DNA from 4 places in the Mesobacillus sp. genome. Region 4 is predicted to be linked to each of the others. Evidence: predicted binding sites of a transcription regulator. Region 4 holds the regulator's gene; each other region holds the start of a gene.

Region 1 (5,591 bases), on a different contig from region 4:
GCGTTCTTTTGCCAGTTCCGGCGATGTTTCCACGAACACTTTCGGGAATTTGTAATTAAGTCCCTCTGATTTCTGTGTTAAGTTTCCTTCATGGAAGTGCTCCAACAGACGTCCATTATCTAACGAGAGATCGAATTCCTGCGGGAACTCCATTGGCGGAATATAATCGAACAAACCGAAACGCGCTTTTTTATCTGGAAAATTAAAGCCGTCTTTGAAAAGCAGCGGCGTGTTGGATCCATCAAGAGAACCCCAGTGGAAACTGTTCCACCCTTCGAGTACATCATAATTACACTGGCTGAAGAAAGGAGTTAAGCTTGCCATTTCATCAAAAATCTCACTCGGATGCGTATAATTCCATTCAAAGCCCATCTTTTTAGCGAGCTGTGTCAGAATCCACCAGTCTGGTTTACTATTGCCTAGAGGCTGCAATGCTTGGTATAAACGCTGCACACGGCGCTCAGTATTGGTAAACGTTCCATCCTTTTCAAGAGACGGAGCACCTGGCAAGATAACATCTGCAAATTGAGCAGTTGTCGTTAAGAAGATTTCTTGAACAACAAGGAAATCCAACTTCGCGAGCATCGCCTGTGTATGGTTCGAGTCCGCATCGACCCATGCCATATCCTCACCAGCTACAAACATCGCTTTCATCTCGCCTTTATCGACAGCACCTAGCATTTCGATATTATCAAGCCCAGGATTTTCAGGGATTTTCACCCCATAAGCCTTTTCAAATTTTTCACGGAATTCAACATTTGTTACGGATTGATAGCCAGGGAAGATATTTGGCATTGTTCCCATATCTGCCGCACCTTGGACATTATTATGTCCGCGTAATGGGTAGGCACCAGCGTTTGGACGCATCATGTTGCCTGTTGCAAGAAGCAAGTTCGCAATGGCCACAGATGTGTGCGAACCCGCGATATTTTGCGTTACACCCATTCCCCAGCAGATCACGGTTCCATCTGCATCCCGGATCATTTCTGCCATTTGGATTAGGGTTTCCTCCGAAATACCCGTAATCCTCTCGGCCTCATCCAAACTATAAGGCTCCATCATTTCCAAAAATTCATCATAATGATTCACATGTTCTTTGATAAATTCCTCATCATGCCAGCCTTGATCAATCATATATTTCGTAATAGCGGAAAGCCATACATAGTCAGTCCCTTGTTTTGGACGAACGAACAAGTCTGCACGGTCACCCATTTCATGTCTGCGTACATCCACGGTGATTAATTTTTGACCGTGAAGTTTCTGTGCCCGCTTAATCCGCGTGGCAAGTACAGGATGTCCTTCTGCAGGTGCGCATCCCACGAGCATGACAAGCCCTGCACCTGCGATATCCTGAATCGTTCCTGAGTCCCCGCCAATGCCTCCAGTTTGCTGTAACCCCCATGAAGCCGGGGACTGGCAATAACGAGAGCAGTTGTCCACATTATTCGTACCAAATACTTGACGTGCCAGCTTTTGGATGAGGTAATTTTCCTCGTTCGTAATTTTAGATGAAGAAATAAAACCAATTGCATCACTGCCGTATGTTTCTTTAATACCGCCAAGCCTCTCAGCCACTAAAGAAAGAGCCTCATCCCAGCTTGCTTCTACAAACACATCACCTTTACGGATTAAAGGTGATGTAATTCGTTCTTGAGAATTGACAAAATCCCAGCCGAATTTTCCTTTTACACAGGTTGAAACACTGTTTACAGGAGCGTTTTCTGATGGTTCAATCTTAAGGATTTCACGGTCTTTTGTCCAAACTTCAAAGGAACAGCCCACACCGCAGAATGTACAAACCGTTTTTGTTTTCTCTATTTTCGTTTCACGCATGGCTGCTTCTACTTCTGAGACGGCCATGATTGTTTGATAGTCAGGCTCTACTGCTTTGACGATGTCAATCATTGGTGTAAGCAAGTCATCGGAAATCCCTGTCATGAATCCTGCATTTCCAAGCATCGATTTTTCCATCAATGCGTTACAAGGACAAACTGATACACATTGTCCGCAGGATACACAGGATGACTCATTGATGCTTTTCCCCCCATCCCATAAGACGCGCGGCTGCCCGCTTTCCCAGTTGATGGTCAGCGTTTCATTCACTTGAAGATCCTGGCAGGTTTCTACACATCGCCCGCATAAAATACATTGATCGGGATCGTAGCGATAAAACGGGTGAGATATATCTACTCCATAGCCCTTAGAACGATGGGGCCGTGTCTGGTGTTCGATCCCCATTAGTTCTGCTGTATTATGTACACGACAATTGCCATTGTTATTGTCACATACCGTACAATATAATAAATGGTTTTCCAGTATCCGATCCATTGCTTCCTCTTGGGCATTCTTTGCAAGCTCAGATGAAGTCAAAATATCCATACCGTCTTCGATCTCAGTGGAACATGCACGCATAATGCTGCCATTTACTTCACACATACACGTATCACAGCTCTGTACCGGTCCAAGAACATCAGAATAGCAAATGTGCGGATGCTCCATATCTTGTTTTAGTAAATAATCTATAATACGAGTCCCTTTTTCCACTTGGTGTGCTGTTCCGTTAATAAGAACACTCACTTTTTCCTTCACTGTAAGTCCCCCTTTGTAAAACAAAGAAATCTATCGTACTTCAAAAAAAATAATATTTTCTTAATTGTTAACTTGCTTTCTTAATCCTTGAGTTTGCTTTTGAAAGTGATTGAAGGGAATCCTTGTGAACCATCCAATAGATTAAGGCTACAAAAACACCGCCGCCAATCGCATTGCCAATTAAAACAGGAACAAAGTTAGCTGCATAATCACCCCATGTCAAGTGCCCCGCAAAGATTGCCGCAGGGATGACAAACATATTAGCCACAACGTGCTGAAAACCAATCGTTACAAAAGCCATAATTAAAAACCAAATAGCAAGTATTTTTCCGCCGATATCATCGGCACCAAAAGCCAGCCAAATGCCTAAACAAACGAGCCAGTTACAGCCAATAGCGGAAATTAAGGTTTTAATAAATGGTTCATCGACTTTTGCTTCTGCTATCGCAACGGTTTTGGTCAGGAATACACCTGTTTCCGTTAATCCAACTATGTGTCCAAATAAATAAGCAACAAAGATTGCTCCAATAAAATTACTTACTAAAACTAACAGCCAATTTTTACCCAGTTGCGTTAGGGTGGCACGCTTTGCCATAACAGCAATCGGAAGTGCCATCATATTTCCCGTTAACAATTCTCCACCTGCAATAATGATTAACATTAGACCCACCGGAAAAACTGCTCCGCCTAAAAGTGAGCTGAAGGAACCCCATTCCTGTGGTAAGTTTGCAATAACTCGAATGTCTAATAAGAAACCAAATGATATAAAGGCTCCACCTAAAAACCCTAATAATAGTGTATGAGCAGGCCGCATTGAGGCCTTCTTGCTTCCAGCTTCAACCGCTAATTCCGCGATTTGCTGAGAACTGTGAAACGCCATATTCATCTCCTCCAAAAATTGATTTTGTAGTGTTTCTCAAAACATAAGGACTATAATCCACCTCTTTGATCCTAGTTTTAGAAGTAGATAGGAGTTGAAAAGCGCGATAGAAAAAGAACGCAAAAAAGCCCACTATAAACCGGTTCACATGCCAATACATGTACCGTTTTACAGTGGGCTGACAGCTGAGCATTTTCTTATACTAGCAATCCTTCCCGCAATAAACAATGGAGAAACAGGATGTACAGTCAATCTCATTAACCTACATCAATGAACTTTCCATTCTCTACAAATCCTTTTAATTTTAAAATAGATTCATTGTGTTGTGAACATTTTATGAACTTTCTTATGTGTTATAAAAATTATAGGGATTCTCACAAAAAAATTCGCCTCTTCATTTAATCAATCCTATCCTTGATACAACTTAATGGATGTATTTAGAGTGCATGTAGTTATGCTAAATGATATCCAAACTGGATCTGAATTAAAATGGTACACAGTTGTGGGGTAATGTGTTCATTGAATGTCTATTTTTCGGAGATCTCCCTGCCTATCCAAATAAGCAGAGCAACTCCCCCTCACTCCAAAAAAACCGCAAATTTGGAAAAGAAATCACCTCCCTTTGTCTCTATATTTTAAATAGGAGGAGATAAAATTGGCTTTTATAAAAAAAATGGATTCGTATCGCATCTATATATACACGCGTTTTTGGTCGCAGTTCTTTTTTACATTTATCTTTACGGTTAACTTGCTATATCATGTGAAGGTCGTGGGTCTTGATCCGCTGCAGCTGGTTCTGGTCGGGAGTGTCCTGGAGGCGGTTGTTTTCATGTTCGAGATACCGACTGGGTTTGTGGCGGATTTGAAGAGTCGCAGGCTTTCGGTGATTATTGGGTATTTTTTGATTGGGGCTGGGTTCCTGATCGAGGGCTCGTTTCCGTATTTCGCGGCCGTATTAGTGTCGCAAGTTCTTTGGGGAATTGGTTACACGTTTACAAGCGGTGCGCATCAAGCCTGGATTGCGGATGAGATCGGCGAAGATCGTGCTTCTGAGGCGTTTGTTAATGGTGCAAAAGCTGGAACCCTTGGAGAAGTGATCGCGATTCCTTTGAGTATGCTGATTGGGTACTTTTTCATGATCAATCTGCCGATCATCATTGGCGGATTATGCATGGTGGGATTGGCTGTATTTTTGCTTTTCTTTATGAAAGAAGAGAATTTCAAACCGGTTCAAGAGGAACATACATCCACCTGGAAGACGCTGAAGACGAATATGAGCCAGCTGATCCATTATACAAAGGCCAGTTATCTGATGCGGATCCTATTCCTGATTAGTTTGTTTTTCGGGCTCTATAGTGAAGGCTTCGACCGGCTATGGATTTCCCATTTTCTTGAGGAATCGGGTCTTGCACACATGACGGAGGGAAATCTGGTCATCCTGTTTGGCAGCATTAATTTTGCCGTTATGCTCCTTTCATTTGTGACGCTTCATTTTATCAGCCGGAGTTCTCTCCATCAACGGTTGAGCACCATCTATAAATCCTTGCTGATCGGTTGTGTCCTCATTATTGTGTCGCTGGCCGGTTTTGCTTTTTCGACCAGTATCATCAGCCTGCTGTGCTTTTATCTGATCATCCAGGGTACAAGGTCTGTCATGGCACCGCTTGAGGATACATGGCTGAATAAAATCATTCCTGACTCCTCGACGCGTGCGACCTTCTTTTCGGTAAAAGGCCAGGTTGATGCAATTGGCCAGATTAGCGGAGGGCCGGTTATTGGAATGGTTGCCGCCAATTTTTCGATTAAAATCGCCATGATGGTAAGTGCGATTATCTTAACTCCTGTTATTTATTTTTATCGATTGTCTATAAAAAAATCTCGAGGATGACATCATTCTCGAGATTTCTCTTTGATTGGGATATGTATTTCCATATAGATTTTTTTGTAATCCCAGTAATGGCAATGCTCGTCATAAAACTCAAAGTCAAAGCCCTCTTCATCCACTTCATAGGAGGAGTGCGGAAACCAATCCTCCAGTATGTATCTCCACGTCCCTTTGATCGCCGATGCGAAATGGTCAACCTCAACTAAAGGCGTCCGAAAGATGGCATAAACAGCCTCC
Region 2 (5,591 bases), on a different contig from region 4:
AATCAATATGGGTATCAAAATATCGGCGAGAATGCCAATATAACGATAGATATGTCATCTCCGAATATCGCCAAGCCTTTTTCAATGGGACATCTCCGTTCAACAGTGATCGGAAATTCAATTGCCCTTATCTTGGAAAAAACCGGTTGGAAACCAGTGAGGATTAATCATTTGGGTGATTGGGGAACTCAATTTGGCAAACTGATAACAGCATTTAAGCATTGGGGAAGCGAGGAAGCGGTTAAAAATAACCCAATTGCCGAATTGCTTGCACTTTATATAAAGTTCCATCGGGAGGCGCAGCAAAAACCTGAGCTTGAGCAGGAGGGGCGGGACTGGTTCAAAAGGCTTGAGGATGGAAATCATGAAGCAATAGAACTATGGAAATGGTTCAGGGAAGAATCACTGAAAGAATTCACGAGAATCTATGAACTTCTGGGCATCGAATTTGATTCCTTCGCTGGAGAAGCATTTTATAATGATAAGATGGATGCTATCGTTCAAATCCTTGAAGAAAAAAGCCTTTTGCAAGAGTCCGAGGGAGCCCGAGTTGTCATGCTGAGTGAAAGTGATTTACCCCCTTGTCTGATAAAAAAATCAGATGGAGCCACATTGTATGCAACTAGAGATCTGGCAGCAGCGAAGTACAGATACGACAACTACCAGTTTGCCAAATCAGTTTATGTTGTAGGAAATGAACAAAGCCTTCATTTTAAACAACTGAAGTCTGTACTGGTTAAAATGGAATATGAATGGGCTGAAAACATCATTCATATTCCTTTTGGGATGATTCTCAAGGATGGTAAGAAAATGTCTACTCGGAAAGGAAAACTAGTCCTTCTCGAAGATGTCCTGAATGAATCGATTCAATTGGCACTTAAAAATATCGATGCAAAAAACCCGGGTTCAAGGAACAAGGAAGAAGCAGCCCAAATGGTTGGTACTGGTGCGATCATTTTTCATGACCTCAAAAATTTCCGGATGAATGATATTGAGTTTTCCCTTGATGATATGCTAAAGGCCGAAGGAGAAACAGGTCCATATGTTCAGTATACAAATGCACGTGCCAATTCCATTCTTCGGAAAGCTGGGAATGAGGTTTCTGATACCTACTTTACAGGAAGCTGTGAAGCTGAGTGGCCTGTCATAACCCAGCTGCTAGAGTTTCCCGGCATCATCAAAAGGGCAGCTGAGTACTATGATCCCTCATTAATAGCAAAATATATCATCACACTATCACAAGCTTTCAATAAGTATTATGGCGAAGTCCGGATTCTCGAGGAAAATCCTGAAAAAGAAATGCGCCTGGCATTGGTTTTTTCGGTGAATATTGTGCTTGAGGAAGGACTTAGACTGCTTGGGATCAGAGCACCGAAGGAAATGTAAATAGAAACGAGCCTCTTTTTTTGAGGCTCGCTGCTTTTTTTAAAATATTATTGAGTTTCACGATAGGAAGCGAAAATTTCCTGGTTCATCTCACTGAATTTTATTTCAACGTCTGTTTCATCAAAAAACCAAGAGTCGTTTGACTCAACAAAAAAGGTAATTCCGTCAATTTCCTGCTGCTGTACTGCAAGAGCAGGGGTTTCAAGTGCAAATGCCAGACTGTAGCCTTTATTTTTGTCCCCGAATCCTGCGTATTGTGGATAAAGGCGGATGAAAAACGGCTTAGGAGAATCAAATTCCTTTTCAAACCATTTAAATGCGTTTTGTTCAATCGAGATTGTCATAATTGCACCATCCTTTCGTTAATTATATTTTAAAACGAAGGACGGTCACAGCTCCGTGCTTTATATCACAGTAAACAACAATGTCATGAATATGTCAAAATTAGAATCAGACTCTTCATTCACCGAGAACAAATTAAATGCTAACTCAAAAATATGCCCACTTAATTTATTTGACTGTTTCTTTTTTCCTCAAAGCTTCAGGTATATATACGCAAAAGGGTTCGCTGTCCAAATAATCACCTGTCACGGCATAAGTCCGCGACCGTGAGCCTCCGCAAACATAGCGATATTCACAAACACCACATTTACCTTTATAGTTGTCGGGATTTCTAAGCTCTTTAAAAATAATTGATTCCCTATAGATATCAGCAAGGTTCTGTTCCCTGACGTTCCCGCAGACAAGAGGGAGCAGGCCGGATGGCATCACATCCCCAGTATGCGATATAAATACAAACCCGTTACCATCATTTACACCCATAGGGGCCCGTTTAAGTCCATCTATTTGTGATGCCATATCCTTCGTCAAAGTATCCTGATAATGAATCGTCGTTCCGGCAATTTTGTGTTGCCGGTTTTTTTGCTGATAGACAACCCTTCGGTAATGCTGAGCAGCTGTTGTCTTAATATCGAAAGGAGCAGTCTTGCTTAGCTCATACAGCCAACGAAATACCTTTTCATGCTGTGCAGGCGTCAAACATGCATCGAGCTGGCCTCGTCCAGTTGGGACTAGGAAAAATATGTACCACATCACAACTTTCATTTCCTTCATCAGTTCGGCCATTTCTTCCAAGTAATCATAATTATATCTAGATATGACCGTATTCAGTTGAAGCGGCATATTTAATTCATTTAGATATTTAACCTTTTCGATCGTCAACTCGAAAGAACCTGGAGTTCCGCGAAAATGATCGTGGATTTCCGGTCGCGGGCCATCAAGGCTAAAGGCCCAGCGGGATAAACCTACAGCTTTGGCACGCTGCATTTTTTCCTTTGTAACGTTAGCGGTTGCACTTGGTGTCATTGAAACCCTCATTCCTTTTTTCACTGCATATTCAGCCAGGTCGAAAAGATCTTGCCTCATCATGCAGTCACCGCCTGTAAATACCAGTATCGGATTGTCCATGTCAAAAATCTGGTCAATCAGTTCAAAGCCTTCTTCTGTTGTCAGCTCAAAAGGGTCAGGTTTATTCTGGGCGTCTGCTCTGCAATGAATACATTGCAGCTGGCATGCTCTTGTAACTTCCCAAATCACGATATAAGGATTTTTATTGTAATCAGCGAAAAGTGGTTGCCCATTGTTCATTACACTTTGATTGATCATAATATCACCATGCTTTTTTGAGTACATTATAATTCCCCAGCGAAAATCTGCATGTAAGAAAAGTTACATTGCAAAGTTTGTAAGACACACAATAAGTTTTCAATGAATTTTGAAACTTTCCCCATTCTTGAACCGTCTACTTATTGGTATGTAATCATGAAGGTTCAGGGGGCGGAGAAGTGGAAAAACCCGTATGGTGGATCACATTAATCTTAATGTCACTATTATGTTTCTTGAGCTGGTCAGCCTACACTAACTACACGCCCAGACCTTATATCCTGAAGCTTGAAAAAGCACATGACAGGACGGTTCTAGAAGCAGATACATATTCACTTGAAAAATGGGGCCGGTCAGCGAAGGCTTCATCTTATACTGATCCGATAGAAATGGTAAAAAACGATAAACCGATTCTGATGAAATCCACTGATTATTTAAAACTAAGCTTTGAAAATAACCCTGTTTCGGTGAGATGCTATTTATGGGATATGAAAACTGGTTCTCTTGCGTATAAAAGCCTTGCAGGGTCTGTTCTCAACTTTTCGGAAATTGACATCCTGGCAGGGGATTACGCGATGGAAATACATGCAAAGTGGGAAAATGGATATGGACTTTATAATACAAGGGTCATTGTTAATGAAAAATAGCCATTGGCATTCCTGCCAATGGCTTTTTATTTTACAAAGTAAATCGAGTAATAATCCGGTGAAAAACAGCAATACTAAAATAGTACCAAATTTTCTTGAAAGAAGGGAATCAATTTGACAGTAGGAGCACAGGTAAAACAAACAATTGCAGGATTAAAAAGTGCACAGGCAAGCTTTGAGACCTTCGCGCTTGGTACAGAAAACCAACAGGCAAAACAACTTTACCAGCAAGCTGCGGCTCAAACGCAGTCGATTATTGACAGTATCCAGCCAAGGCTTCAGCAAATTGAGCAGGAAGAACCGCAATATAAATCCTAAAAACAGGGAGGGCTGGTGCAGCCAGCCCTTTTCCTGTACCTAAGAGGTGAACCAGAGATGACTGTTGCAGCGAATGTAAATCAATGCTTATCCACCATTAAAGGCATCGAAGCCCAGCTTTCATCACTAGCATTAAATTCAACTGTAGAGGAAGCCAGCAGAGTATTTCATGAAACAATGCTGGTGATGGAAGAAATTAAAAAAGACTTAGAAGCACGAAAAAACCAGCTGGAAGTAGAGGAGCCTCAATATAAAGGGTAGCTTAGGAGTGAATTTTCATGTCTGAATGGACGCAAATTATTATCCGGTCTTTTTTATTTGTTGTAACCTTGTTCGCAATCACAAAGATTGGCGGAAAAAAACAGCTTTCAGAGCTTTCATTTTTTGAATATGTTGCTGGCATCACTATAGGAAGTATTGCCGGAGAGGTAATTATGGGACTTGACGGCAATATGTTCCATGGCGTGTTAGCAATCGCCATCTTTGGAGCATTTACTTATTTTGTTGATGTCGCTTCCATTAAAAGTAAAGCTTTTCGAGATGCGGTAGAGGGGAAAGCAACCGTCTTGATTAAAGATGGGAAGGTCCTTGAAGAAAATATGAAAAAGGAAAAATATACAATCGATGAGCTAAATTCATTATTGCGCCAAAAGAATGTCTTTAAAACAGCTGATGTTGAATTTGCAGTTCTTGAGCCGAAAGGTGATTTAAGTGTCTTGCTAAAAAAAGAACTTCAGCCTTTAACGCCCAAAGATCTCAACATTGCAGTCGCACCGGAAAAAGAAAGTCAAACTGTCATAATGGATGGAAAAGTGTTGCATGATTCTTTGACTTCAGCAGGAAAAAATCGTGGTTGGCTTGATATTGAACTGGCGAACCTTGGTGTGACTCTCGATAACGTTTTCATTGGACAAATTGATTCTTATGGCGTTTTAACCATCGATACATATGATGATCAGCTTCAAGTCCCGTCACCCCAGCCAAGAAAACTGCTTCTGGCTATGCTGAATAAGTGCCAGGCAGATTTGGAGCTCTTTTCACTCGAAACCGATTCAGAAGAGGCTAAAGAAATGTACAAAAAGAACGCTGAAAAATTACAGGCTGCAATTGACATTGTAAAGCCTTATTTAATCTGACAAAACACAATGACAATGATTTCCGGAATATTGGCCCCAAAGAATCCAATAATAAATATGGAGGGTAGTTATTATATCCTCTAATCTAAACGGGGGTGCTGCCGAATGAATCGATCCGCATGGATTTCAACTTTGATGAAATCAAATGTTCCTCAAAACCTTATGAAAACTTTCGGATATAGAAGGAAAAGCAACCGAAGCATGCGCTATTCGTTAATGGGTGTTGCAGTCAGTGCTGCAGCTGCCTATTTATTCAGGAACCGAATGGGCGGGATGAGGCAGCTTTTTCAAAATACCAATATGGATACAGGTATCAATAGGCAAGTATCTGCAGGTTTGACGGAATTTGCGAGAGAGCTGACAGGCGGAATGAAAAATCAAGCCTCCTCTACTAATGGAACTGGCTATCACTCAACAACCTCTACTAATCCGGAGAGCAGTG
Region 3 (5,591 bases), on a different contig from region 4:
ACCCAATGCAGCTGCGAGACCGATGTCTCCTTCGCGGGCAGTTTCCATGAATCGCCTTAAAACATATAAAATGGTCGCTGATGACATATTTCCATACTCCTTCAGGACATTCAACGATGTTTCAATCATATCTTCCGGCAATTCCAGCGCAGCGACATAGGCCTCAAGCACCTTTTTACCTCCTGGATGGGCTATAAAATGGTTCAGATCTTGGACTCGTATACGATTGGTATCTAAAAAACGAAATACATTCGGCTGGAGCCATTTCTCGATTATGGTCGGAATGTCTTTTGAAAAGACAACAAACAGGCCGTCATTCTTAATTTCCCAGCCCATGACATCAAGTGAATTCGGCATTGTTGTCGATTGTGTATCCAGAATCCTTGGCGTCGCCCGTTTTTTTGAAAGATTTTCGAATCCAGAATCCTCACCACATACCAGGGCACAGGCTACCCCATCCGCAAATAAAGAGGTACCCACCAAATTGCTTTTTGATCGGTCATTGCGCTGAAAAGTGAGGCTGCAAAGCTCAATGGAAAGGACAAGTACTTTCGCTTTTGGATATGCAAGACAATATTCATATGCCCGGGAAAGGCCGGATGCTCCCCCTGCGCAGCCTAGTCCCCATAATGGGATCCTTTTAGTATATTGTGACGATGGCAGGATATTCATAATCCTTGCCTCTATGCTTGGAGTTGCCAGGCCAGAGCTGCTGATCGTGAAAATTGCATCAATGTCCTCTAAAGATACTTCAGTTTTAAGGAATTCCTGGCTGGTAAGGCATTTAGAGATTGCCTCTGCTCCCAATTTTACCGCTGACTCAATATAGGCATTATTTTTTTCTTCAAATGAGTGATCCTTTTCAAACCATTCTAGGTCTTTCGCAAAATGTCTTTTCTCAATCTGGCCATTCTGAAACACAGTTAATAGCCTTTTTATATCATTAAATGATTCCTTAAAAAGTTTTTCAGCAAATTCCATGACTCTTTCCTGTTCTATCGGATATGGAGGCACTGCTTCTGCTGCTGATATGATTCTGGGCATTTTTCATACTCTCCTCACATATATGTACGGTTACTTTTTCCATTTACCCGAAGAGTATGCAAACAAACTAAAGCAAGGGAAATAATGCGGTGAAGATGTTTGTATTTGATCCTTTATACTTGTATTTTTGTTATTAGCTGAAAAAAAAAGACTTTCTCCATAAAGGGAGAAAGCCTAACGTTTTGAAGGAGTTGCTGTGCGATTTCATTATAACTCGCCACACCAGTCAGAACATTATAAAATCATTACCAGTTGACAGCATCAGAATCCGTGAATGGTCATGCCGCCATCGACGAACAAGGTTTGGCCAGTCACATAATTGCCTGCATCAGAGCTTAAGAAAACAGCTGGTCCCACTAGTTCCGGCAGCTCTCCGATTCTCTTCAAGGGGGTTACCGCCAATATATCATTCACATATGCTTCGTCCGATAACAGTTTTTCAGTAAGCGGTGTCTTAAAATACCATGGCCCGATGGCATTGACATTAATGCCATACTGGCCCCATTCCATTGCAAGAACCTTGGTCATTTGAATCATGGCGGCCTTAGTTGCTGCATAGACCACACCAGTCCTTAAAGCAACCTGTCCAGCAACCGATGCAATATTAATGATCTTTCCGCCAGTTCCCTGCTCCTTCATAAGCCTTCCTGCTTCCTGTGAAACCATGAAAGCCGATTTCAGATTGGTATCCATGATGGTCTGCCATTCCTCATCACTAACATCCAACGCCTTTGAGCGGATGTTCATACCAGCATTATTCACGATGATATCAAGTTTTCCCCACTGAGCATATACATCTGTCAAAGCTTTATGTACATCTTCCCTTTTAGTTACATCAGCAGGCAATACCAATGCTTCCCTGCCCATGTCCCTAATGATTGAGGCAGTTTCGTTTAAGTCTCCCTCTGTACGCGAAAGCAGCGCAACGTCTGCACCCGCTTCTGCAAGGCCAATTGCAAGCGCCCTGCCAATTCCACGTCCTGCACCGGTAACGGCTGCTTTTTTCCCTTCAAGCTGAAAAGATGGTAAAAACATAAATATCACCTTTCTCTTTATTAAATTGTATTTATTCTACCACAGTCTTCATTAGATGAGCGGATTTATAACCTGAAAGAATTTCGAAAGTGGATTGTACAGCATGTTATCCCTAATCCGCCCCGCAGAGAAATCAAAAGACTCAGTCTTCATACAATTGAAAAAGACTGCAGACAAGCCCGAGGTTCAACATCGAGTTTGTCTGCAGTCAGTCTGATTAAATCATATAGTGATGCCATTAAAGGATCATACATCCCTGTCATTCGATTGCTTTTGCACTTCAATCCAAATCTTCTTTTCCGCTGCACTTCCGCATTTTTTGCAGATCTTCGCTTCATCATAGAGCAGTCTGCAATGATCACAATAATACTTCTGCATATCCTTTCACTTCCTGAAAAAGCATTTTCTAATATTTTATTATTTGATTTTTAATTGGTGATTTCGTTTTATTACTTTTATTTAATAATTTGTCAACTCGTTTCATCACATATCATCTCTTCAGACCACTGTTTTGCTCATCTTTTCACATCATAGTTTTCACACATTATTCACAATTGACCAGGCCTTGATGTGACTTAAATCACTGTATTCACGCGTTTTCACCATTAACATAGTAAATACATCAGGTATGAACAATTTGTGAACTGCTCAAAACCATATTTACGTTTCCAAATTGTTTTGTATTATGAGAGTGTACTGATCAAATTAATTTATTTACTGATTTATCTATTCGAAGGGAGTGGACCGGGATGGCACAGCCTGGGATCGGAAAGAAAACGAACACAAAGGTAGAAGATCGATCTTCTCTAAAAGGAACACTTGCATCTGTTTTCTTGTTGGGGTTCTTTTTAATCATCACTTGGGTAGGCGTTTATTTCTTATTTGTAAATCGTTTCTAATAGAGAAAAAGGGGAGAAAAAAGCTATGCATATTCATAAGTTTGAAAAAATCTGGCTAATATTCGGGATCACGACCTTGCTCGTTTTCCTGTCGGTAATTGGCGTAAGCGCCTTTTACTTAGGCAATCAGCCACCAAGCTGCCTTGCAACAATCAATCCGGAAAAGGTTGATACAACCGCACCATTTGATAAGCCAGGCCTTAAGAAGGTTGAAGGCAAGGAATGGGATTATGAATTGGTCTTCGTTGCGTCTGCCTTTTCCTACAATCCTGGACAGGTCGAAGTTCCAAAGGGAGCAAAAGTGAAGGTAATCGCTACAACAAAAGATGTAATTCACGGTTTTGAGGTAGCTGGAACAAATATCAATATGATGCTTGAACCGGGCTTCATCAGTGAATATGTCACAACCTTTGATAAGGCCGGAAGCTTTCTGATCGTTTGTAATGAATACTGTGGTGTTGGTCACCATATGATGTCGTCTAAAATTGAGGTGGTAGAATAATGAGTACGAATATATTAAATACAAAAGTCGACCGCCGCGATGGGAAATTGGCGATGGCCCACTTTTATGTAGCATTCATCGCACTTGCAGTCGGAGGCCTTGCTGGCCTTTTGCAGACACTTGTACGCTCGGGTAAATTTGAACTTCCAGCAGGAATTGGCTATTATCAAATTCTTACCGTCCATGGTGTGGTTTTAGGTTTAGTACTGACTACATTCTTCATTATGGGGTTCCAGCTTGCTGCAGTCAGCAAGACGTCAGGTACACTTACAGACAAACAGCGTCTGACAGGCTGGATCGGCTTTTGGCTGATGACAATTGGCACTGTTATGGCAGCAGTGATGATTCTTCTGAATGAAGCATCTGTTCTTTATACTTTCTATGCCCCTTTACAGGCACATGCACTTTACTATGTTGGGCTCACACTTGTTATCGTGGGCAGCTGGATTGACGGTGCAGCTTTGATCATGGCTTATGCATCCTGGAGAAAACCAAACCCAGGAAAGCCGAGCCCACTGTTAACTTTCATGGCTATCGTTAACACTCTACTATGGATTGTCGCCACGATTGGTGTGGCAGCAACAGTCCTTTTCCAATTGCTTCCTTGGTCTCTGGGCCTGGTAGAGCGTGTCGATGTTTTAGTAAGCCGTACTTTGTTCTGGTATTTTGGGCACCCGCTTGTTTATTTCTGGTTATTGCCTGCTTACATGGCCTGGTACGCAATTGTACCAAAAATTATCGGCGGAAAAATTTTCTCGGATTCCCTGGCAAGGATGTCATTTATTTTGTTCCTGCTTTTCTCAATTCCGGTTGGTTTCCACCACCAGCTGATGGAACCTGGAATTGACCCAGCATGGAAATTCCTTCAGGTTATCCTGACTTTCCTTGTAATTATACCATCTTTAATGACTGCTTTCTCACTGTTCGCTACTTTTGAAATGTATGGACGTTCCAAAGGTGCTACCGGCTTATTCGGCTGGGTAAAAAAACTCCCTTGGGGTGATGCGCGATTTGCTGTTCCATTCATTGGAATGCTTGCTTTCATCCCTGCAGGTGCCGGCGGCGTAATTAACGCTTCCCACCAGCTGAACCAGGTAGTCCACAATACTATCTGGGTAACGGGTCACTTCCATTTGACACTTGCAACTTCTGTAGTCTTGACATTCTTTGGGATTTCTTACTGGCTGATCCCTCACCTTACAGGAAGAGTTCTTACAAAAGCGATGAATAAGCTGGCTATTATTCAGGGTGTGATTTGGGCAATCGGCATGACTTTCATGTCAGGTGGAATGCACGCAGCTGGCTTGCTTGGTGCACCTCGCCGTTCTTCTTTCTCGACTTACGGGGGAGCTGAACAGGCTGCAGAGTGGATTCCTTACCAGGTTGCACAGGCGGTGGGCGGTTCCATCCTGTTCCTGGGCATTATCCTGATGCTTTACATCTTCATCAACCTTGCGTTCTTTGCGCCAAAGGGTGATGAAGAATTCCCGGTAGGCGAGGTTGCAGATGCAGCCGAAAAAACGCCAATGGTTTTCGAGAACTGGAAGCTTTGGCTTGGCATCACTGTTCTTTTAATCCTTTTTGCCTACACAATACCATTCATTGATATGATTCAAAACGCACCAATCGGATCAAAAGGCTATAAGTTCTTCTAATAGGAAAAGCACTTCACTCGTACAGTGAAGTGCTTTTTTGTTTACCAGCCGTGAAAGAAATATTTACAGCTATGACCGAAATGATGATCAGTATTATTCCTGATAGCTGAAGCCCACCTAGCTGGTCTCCGTAGACGAATACCCCAAGTATTGTAGCCACAACAGGCTCCAGAGTCGCTACGACAGCAGCGGTGCTGCCTTCTGTCCTCTCAAGCCCCCATGAATAGGCAAAATACGCAAGTACGGTAGGGAATATCCCCAGCCCTACTGCATACAGCCAGGTATTTCCCTCCAATAAAATCGCAAATTTCCCAATAGTTCCGGTAGTTGGAAGAAGTGCTGCCGAAGCAACGATAAAAGTATACAGGGTTACAGTGAAGGGATGATATTTCCTTAAAGCGATCTTCCCAAAAATAGTATAGAGTGCATAACCCAATCCTGCCCCTAGTCCTATTA
Region 4 (5,591 bases):
AACAGATGCTCGGTATTGAAATGGGCTCGGAGAACACCCAGGATATCATCAACCTGATTGAAAGCTTCCCCGTCGTCATCCTTGTGAGCTCAATCATCGGTCCGATATTGGAGGAAATCGTCTTCCGGAAAATCATCTTCGGCAGCCTTCATAAAAAAATGAACTTCTTTTTTGCGGCATTGATCAGTTCGGTTATTTTTGCGCTTGCTCATATGGAGCCTGAGCATGTCATCCTGTATTCCGCGATGGGCTTTACCTTTGCCTTCCTATATGTAAAAACAAAACGAATCATCGTACCGATCATTGCCCATGTTACAATGAATACATTCGTTGTCCTGCTTCAGTCCGTATTCAGAGAAGACATTGAGAGAATGATAAGAGAAGCAGAAAAAATCCAAAGCTTTATTGGGGGACTTTAATTAATGAGACAATCTCCTTTATTTTCAGGCATTGTCTACATCTTGTTAGGCAGCTTGTTCACCTACTTCGCCATCCAGAATGTCAATGAAACTGGCTGGGGATTTTTCACATACCTGCTCGTCCTGCTCGCTACCTTCGACTTCGGGTCTGGCATCAGGATGATCCTGTTCCATTTCAAACTGAAACAAATCCAAAAAAAATAGCCTCTTCGATTGAAGAGGCATAGACTGCAGTTATCGTACAAATGAATTTCATTATTCTAAAGCAACACTCATGTCTGTCCTTCAAACCAAAAAAGGGTCCGGAATTCCGGGCCCTTTTGTCTATAAATTAAACCCTTCCACTCGAAGAGGCTATCTCTTTTACAATTCTTCTGCTTCTGTTTCGACATCAGTCGGATAATGTTTAAGGAAATAAATTAATGATTGCAGTTCTACCGCCAGGTCAATATGGTGGATCCTGATGGATGAAGGTACATTCAGTCTTGCAGGCGTGAAGTTCAAAATCCCTTTGACATTTGCCTGGACTAATCGATCGGTAATCGGCTGGGCAACAGCTGACGGAACAGTCAGGATCGCAACCTGCACGCCTTCCTCGACCACCTTTTTATCAAGGTCATCCATATGGTAGACCGGCACTTCGCCAATCTTCGTGCCAACCTTATCCGGGTCAACATCAAAGGCAATTTCAATCTTCGTATTATTGTTCTTGGAAAAATTGTAATTCAAAAAGGCTGTACCGAGATTACCTACCCCGATCAGCGCCACTTTCGTGAGCTCATCCTGATCAAGTGTCTTCCGGAAAAAGGTAAGCAGATAATTCACATTATATCCATACCCTTTTTTGCCAAGCGCACCAAAGTAGGAAAAATCCCTTCTGATTGTGGCAGAATCAACCTTTACCGCTTCACTTAGCTCAGCTGATGAAACCCGCTGCTTCCCAGATGAATGCAGGTTCAGCAGGAAACGGTAGTACAGCGGCAAACGTTTTGCCGTTGCCTGCGGAATTTTCATAGGCTCGTTCGTCATACTCCATCCTCCACCCTGTTCTAGATTTAAATCAACTTATCTTCTCTCTTAAAATCACCGTTCTTCCCGCCGGTTTTTTCGACGAGGTATGTCTTGCCGATCACCATTCCTTTATCCACGGCCTTGCACATATCATAAACAGTCAGCGCACATGCTGAAGCTGCTGTTAACGCTTCCATTTCTACACCGGTGTTCCCTTTTGTTTTTACAGATGCAGTGATATTTAAAATATAGTCACTTTCATTTTGCTCCCAATCGAACGAAAGGTCAATCCCTGTTAATGGAAGCGGATGGCACATCGGAATGATTTCCGACGTTTTTTTTGCTGCCATGATGCCGGCAACCTGGGCAACAGCCAGTACATCGCCCTTTTTCATTTTATTTTCAGTAATTCTTACATATATATCTTCATTAACAATGATGCTCGAATGGGCAACCGCTGTACGAACCGTTTCAGGTTTGTCGCTGACATCAACCATTTTCGCCCTGCCTTCTTCATTAAAATGAGTAAACTCTGCCATGTTCAAGCTCCTTTCAAACAAAATAATACACTATTTTCACAAAGTTGTGTGTGAACTTTGTTGCCAACTTCACAAATTCCTTGCCAAACCTTCATTTGAAGGGGGCGCATATATTGCCGAGCCTATTTGAATGGGGTACACTATCTCTAAGGCAATAGAGGTGAAAAAAATGATATTATTACAAGTTAATCAGCTTTCAAAATATTTTGCTGCTGATCTTATTTTATCGAATATAAAGTTTGAAATACAGACAAATGACCGTGTTGCCCTTGTTGGCCGCAATGGGGCTGGAAAATCGACCCTCCTCAAAATCATCGCTGGACATGAAAGCCATGATGGCGGTGAAATCATCCGTCCAAAGGGTACAAGCATCGGTTATCTCGCACAAAATACTGGGCTGGAGTCCGAGAAAAGCATCTGGGACGAAATGCTTGGCGTCTTTTCCCATCTTCACAGCATGGAAAAGGACCTTCGCCGGCTAGAGGAAAAAATGTCGGATCCTGACATCCTGTCAAACCAGACAGAATACGACAGAGTTCTAAAAGAATATGATATTCTGCAGGTCCAGTTTAAGGAAAAAGGCGGATACCAGTATGAAGCGGACATCCGTTCAGTTTTGCATGGCCTGAACTTTCATTCCTTTGATTATTCCACAAAAATATCCACTTTAAGCGGGGGCCAAAAAACAAGACTTGCATTAGCCAAGCTCCTGTTGACCCGCCCGGATATTTTAATCCTGGACGAACCGACGAACCACCTGGATATTGACACTCTTTCGTCGCTGGAGCAGTATCTGCAAGGCTACCCTGGCGCAATCCTGATTGTGTCCCACGACCGTTATTTCCTGGATAAGGTCGTCAATCAGGTCTATGAAATCTCCCGCCACCAGCTGACGAAATTCCCGGGCAACTATAGTTCTTATCTGGACCAGAAGGCTGAGAACTACGAACGGGACCTGAAGCTTTACGAAAAGCAGCAGGATGAGATCGCCAAGCTGCAGGATTTCATCCAGCGCAACCTGGCTCGCGCATCCACTACTAAACGAGCGCAAAGCCGGCGTAAACAGCTGGATAAAATGGAGCGCATGGACAGGCCAATGGGTGACGAAAAATCGGCTTCCTTCAGCTTTCAGATTGATCGGCAGAGCGGAAACGATGTATTGAAGGCTGACTCACTAGCCGTAGGATACAACCAGGAGATGGTGTCCGAGAATATCACCTTCCATCTAAACCGCGGCGATAGTACTGCCCTCGTCGGACCGAACGGAGTCGGCAAGTCCACATTGTTGAAAACGATTGTGGAAAAACTGCCATCACTTGCAGGGAGTATCCACTATGGGTCCAATGTGTCGATTGGCTACTATGATCAGGAGCAAGCTGAGCTAAGCTCCAATAAAAAGGTACTGAATGAGCTCTGGGATGAATATCCGCTAAAATCGGAAAAAGAAATCCGCACAGTACTCGGAAACTTCCTTTTTTCCGGAGATGATGTACTGAAAATCGTTTCTACTTTAAGCGGCGGCGAAAAGGCCCGTCTTGCGCTTGCAAAAATGATGCTGCAGAAATCCAACTTCCTGATCCTGGATGAGCCTACGAACCATTTGGACCTGGACAGCAAGGAAGTTCTTGAAAACGCCTTGATCGATTATCCAGGCACAATCCTATTCGTGTCCCACGACCGTTATTTTATCAACAGGATAGCCACAAAGGTCATTGAGCTTGATCGTAATGGCGCGACCGAATATCTTGGTGATTATGATTATTATCTTGAAAAGAAGCTTGAACAGGAAGAACTCAAGGCTTTAGAAGCCCAGGCTGCAAAAAATGCCGGCAGTTCTTCTGTGGATAATTCAAAACAGGATAAAAATACTTATCAACAGGATAAAGAAGCAAAGAAACTCGAACGCCAGCGCAAACGCCGCATGGAAGAGGTCGAAGCAACCATCGAAAAGCTGGAAACAGAAGTTGCCGAATACGAGGAACTTCTATGCGATCCTGAAGTTTTCCAGGATCATGAAAAAGCAGCAGAAATTAATAACAAAATTGAAGCTGCTAAAGAGAAGCTTGAACAACTGATGGAAGAATGGGCAGAGCTTGCTTAATAATTATATTCAGTTATCCACAAAAAACCGGACATTGATTGTCCGGTTTTCTTTTATGTTTTTCACTATTAACAGCTCAGCTGTCGATAATGTGGAAAGAATAGTTTTGTGGTGGCTATATTATATATTATTTCTTTATCCACTGCGATATATGGTGAAGTTCATCTCAAATACTTCCATATTGTTACCGAAATTCACTACATTCCCTATCCCCATATTTCTTCTCCAGCAGCCAAAACCACAAAAAAAGTCCCAGATAAGATCCGGGACTTTTTATTCACAAAGTTATTCACATTTAAAATCCTTATTTATGGCTTATCCAGAGACTTTTCCACATTATCCACAGAATAAGCGTCTTTTATCCACATTGTACACAAAATTCTCTCATTTCAGCTCACATATCCACAGCAATATCAGAAAATTTATTTTTTACTTGCGACTTTCGTTGTGGATAGTTATTTCCAAACCAGGATTGCCATTCAAGGTCAAATCAGCACGCTCGCCTTTTGCATAAAGCACACTTCCTGCCGCGGCAATCATTGCTGCATTGTCAGTACATAATGATAACGGCGGGATTACAATCTCGATGTCCATACCTGCAAAGGATTTGGATAGTGCTTCCCTCAGTCCTTTATTTGCTGCCACACCGCCAGCCAAAAGCACTTGCTTAACATCATATTGCTTCACAGCTCGAAGCGTTTTCGTCACCAGGACATCAATCACGCTCTCCTGGAAACTCGCAGCAAGCTCAGCCGGAACAATTTCCTCACCACGCTGCTGTGCGTTGTGGACAACATTGATGACCGCTGATTTTAACCCGCTGAAACTGAAATCATAGGATCCTTCCTCCAGCCATGCTCTCGGCAGGTCAATCGTTGCCTTCCCTTCCTGCGCCAGCCTATCGATATGCGGCCCTCCAGGGTAAGGCAGATTAAGCGTCCTCGCAACCTTGTCATACGCTTCTCCTGCAGCATCATCCCGAGTCTCGCCAATAACCTCGAAATGGCCATGCTCCTTCATATACACCAATTCCGTATGCCCACCTGAAACAACCAAAGAAAGTAATGGGAATTCCATCTCTTCCACTAAGCGGTTCGCATAAATATGCCCAGCGATATGGTGGACACCAACAAGCGGGATATCGTTAGCAAATGCAAGAGCTTTGGCAGCATTCACGCCGATGAGCAGTGCCCCTACCAATCCAGGCCCTTCAGTAACCGCAATGGCATCTAAATCCTTTAATTCTATTTCCGCCTGTCTTAAAGCCTCTTCAAGCACAATTGTAATCTGTTCGACATGATGGCGTGATGCAATCTCCGGGACGACACCGCCAAAACGTTTGTGGCTCTCGATTTGAGAAGCTACAACATTCGCAAGAATCTCGCGCCCATTCTTAACAATCGCAACGGCTGTCTCATCACAGCTCGTTTCAATCCCCATGATTAATTGGTCTTTTGTTGTCATGATAAATTCACCCACATTACTAAAGCGTCTTCCATATTGTCAGTATAATATTGTTTC

Evidence for each region. The regulator Rex, encoded in region 4, represses fermentation and respiration genes when NADH is low (regulators of the CRP and FNR family bind a similar motif). The targets are predictions, from matches to a motif close to TTGTGAAATATTTCACAA.
Region 1: AC3EBE_RS04770 (formate/nitrite transporter family protein) is a predicted target of Rex. The motif match lies at 3,492-3,509, and genes of this name have one in related genera.
Region 2: AC3EBE_RS09840 (TIGR04053 family radical SAM/SPASM domain-containing protein) is a predicted target of Rex. The motif match lies at 3,159-3,176, and genes of this name have one in related genera.
Region 3: AC3EBE_RS19545 (cytochrome c oxidase subunit 2A) is a predicted target of Rex. The motif match lies at 2,591-2,608, and genes of this name have one in related genera.

Annotation. Positions count from the first base shown of each region.
Region 1 covers NZ_JBYNSB010000012.1:454,234-459,824, forward strand. The annotation lists gene fdhF (formate dehydrogenase subunit alpha) at 1-2,589, opposite strand, end outside; gene AC3EBE_RS04770 (formate/nitrite transporter family protein) at 2,657-3,469, opposite strand; gene AC3EBE_RS04775 (MFS transporter) at 4,125-5,357, shown strand; gene AC3EBE_RS04780 (AraC family transcriptional regulator) at 5,360-5,591, opposite strand, start outside.
Region 2 covers NZ_JBYNSB010000025.1:62,330-67,920, reverse strand. The annotation lists gene argS (arginine--tRNA ligase) at 1-1,386, shown strand, start outside; gene AC3EBE_RS09845 (HesB/YadR/YfhF family protein) at 1,434-1,730, opposite strand; gene AC3EBE_RS09840 (TIGR04053 family radical SAM/SPASM domain-containing protein) at 1,897-3,051, opposite strand; gene AC3EBE_RS09835 (hypothetical protein) at 3,231-3,695, shown strand; gene AC3EBE_RS09830 (DUF1657 domain-containing protein) at 3,810-4,013, shown strand; gene AC3EBE_RS09825 (DUF1657 domain-containing protein) at 4,029-4,274, shown strand; gene AC3EBE_RS09820 (DUF421 domain-containing protein) at 4,292-5,149, shown strand; gene AC3EBE_RS09815 (hypothetical protein) at 5,255-5,591, shown strand, end outside.
Region 3 covers NZ_JBYNSB010000050.1:105,029-110,619, reverse strand. The annotation lists gene AC3EBE_RS19560 (type III polyketide synthase) at 1-1,044, opposite strand, end outside; gene AC3EBE_RS19555 (SDR family NAD(P)-dependent oxidoreductase) at 1,306-2,079, opposite strand; gene AC3EBE_RS19550 (hypothetical protein) at 2,326-2,457, opposite strand; gene AC3EBE_RS19545 (cytochrome c oxidase subunit 2A) at 2,829-2,978, shown strand; gene AC3EBE_RS19540 (cytochrome c oxidase subunit II) at 3,004-3,480, shown strand; gene AC3EBE_RS19535 (b(o/a)3-type cytochrome-c oxidase subunit 1) at 3,480-5,135, shown strand; gene AC3EBE_RS19530 (DMT family transporter) at 5,149-5,591, opposite strand, start outside.
Region 4 covers NZ_JBYNSB010000028.1:2,541-8,131, reverse strand. The annotation lists gene AC3EBE_RS10935 (CPBP family intramembrane glutamic endopeptidase) at 1-419, shown strand, start outside; gene AC3EBE_RS10930 (YdiK family protein) at 423-623, shown strand; gene AC3EBE_RS10925 (redox-sensing transcriptional repressor Rex) at 783-1,448, opposite strand; gene moaC (cyclic pyranopterin monophosphate synthase MoaC) at 1,475-1,969, opposite strand; gene AC3EBE_RS10915 (ABC-F family ATP-binding cassette domain-containing protein) at 2,139-4,070, shown strand; gene tsaD (tRNA (adenosine(37)-N6)-threonylcarbamoyltransferase complex transferase subunit TsaD) at 4,500-5,534, opposite strand; gene rimI (ribosomal protein S18-alanine N-acetyltransferase) at 5,531-5,591, opposite strand, start outside.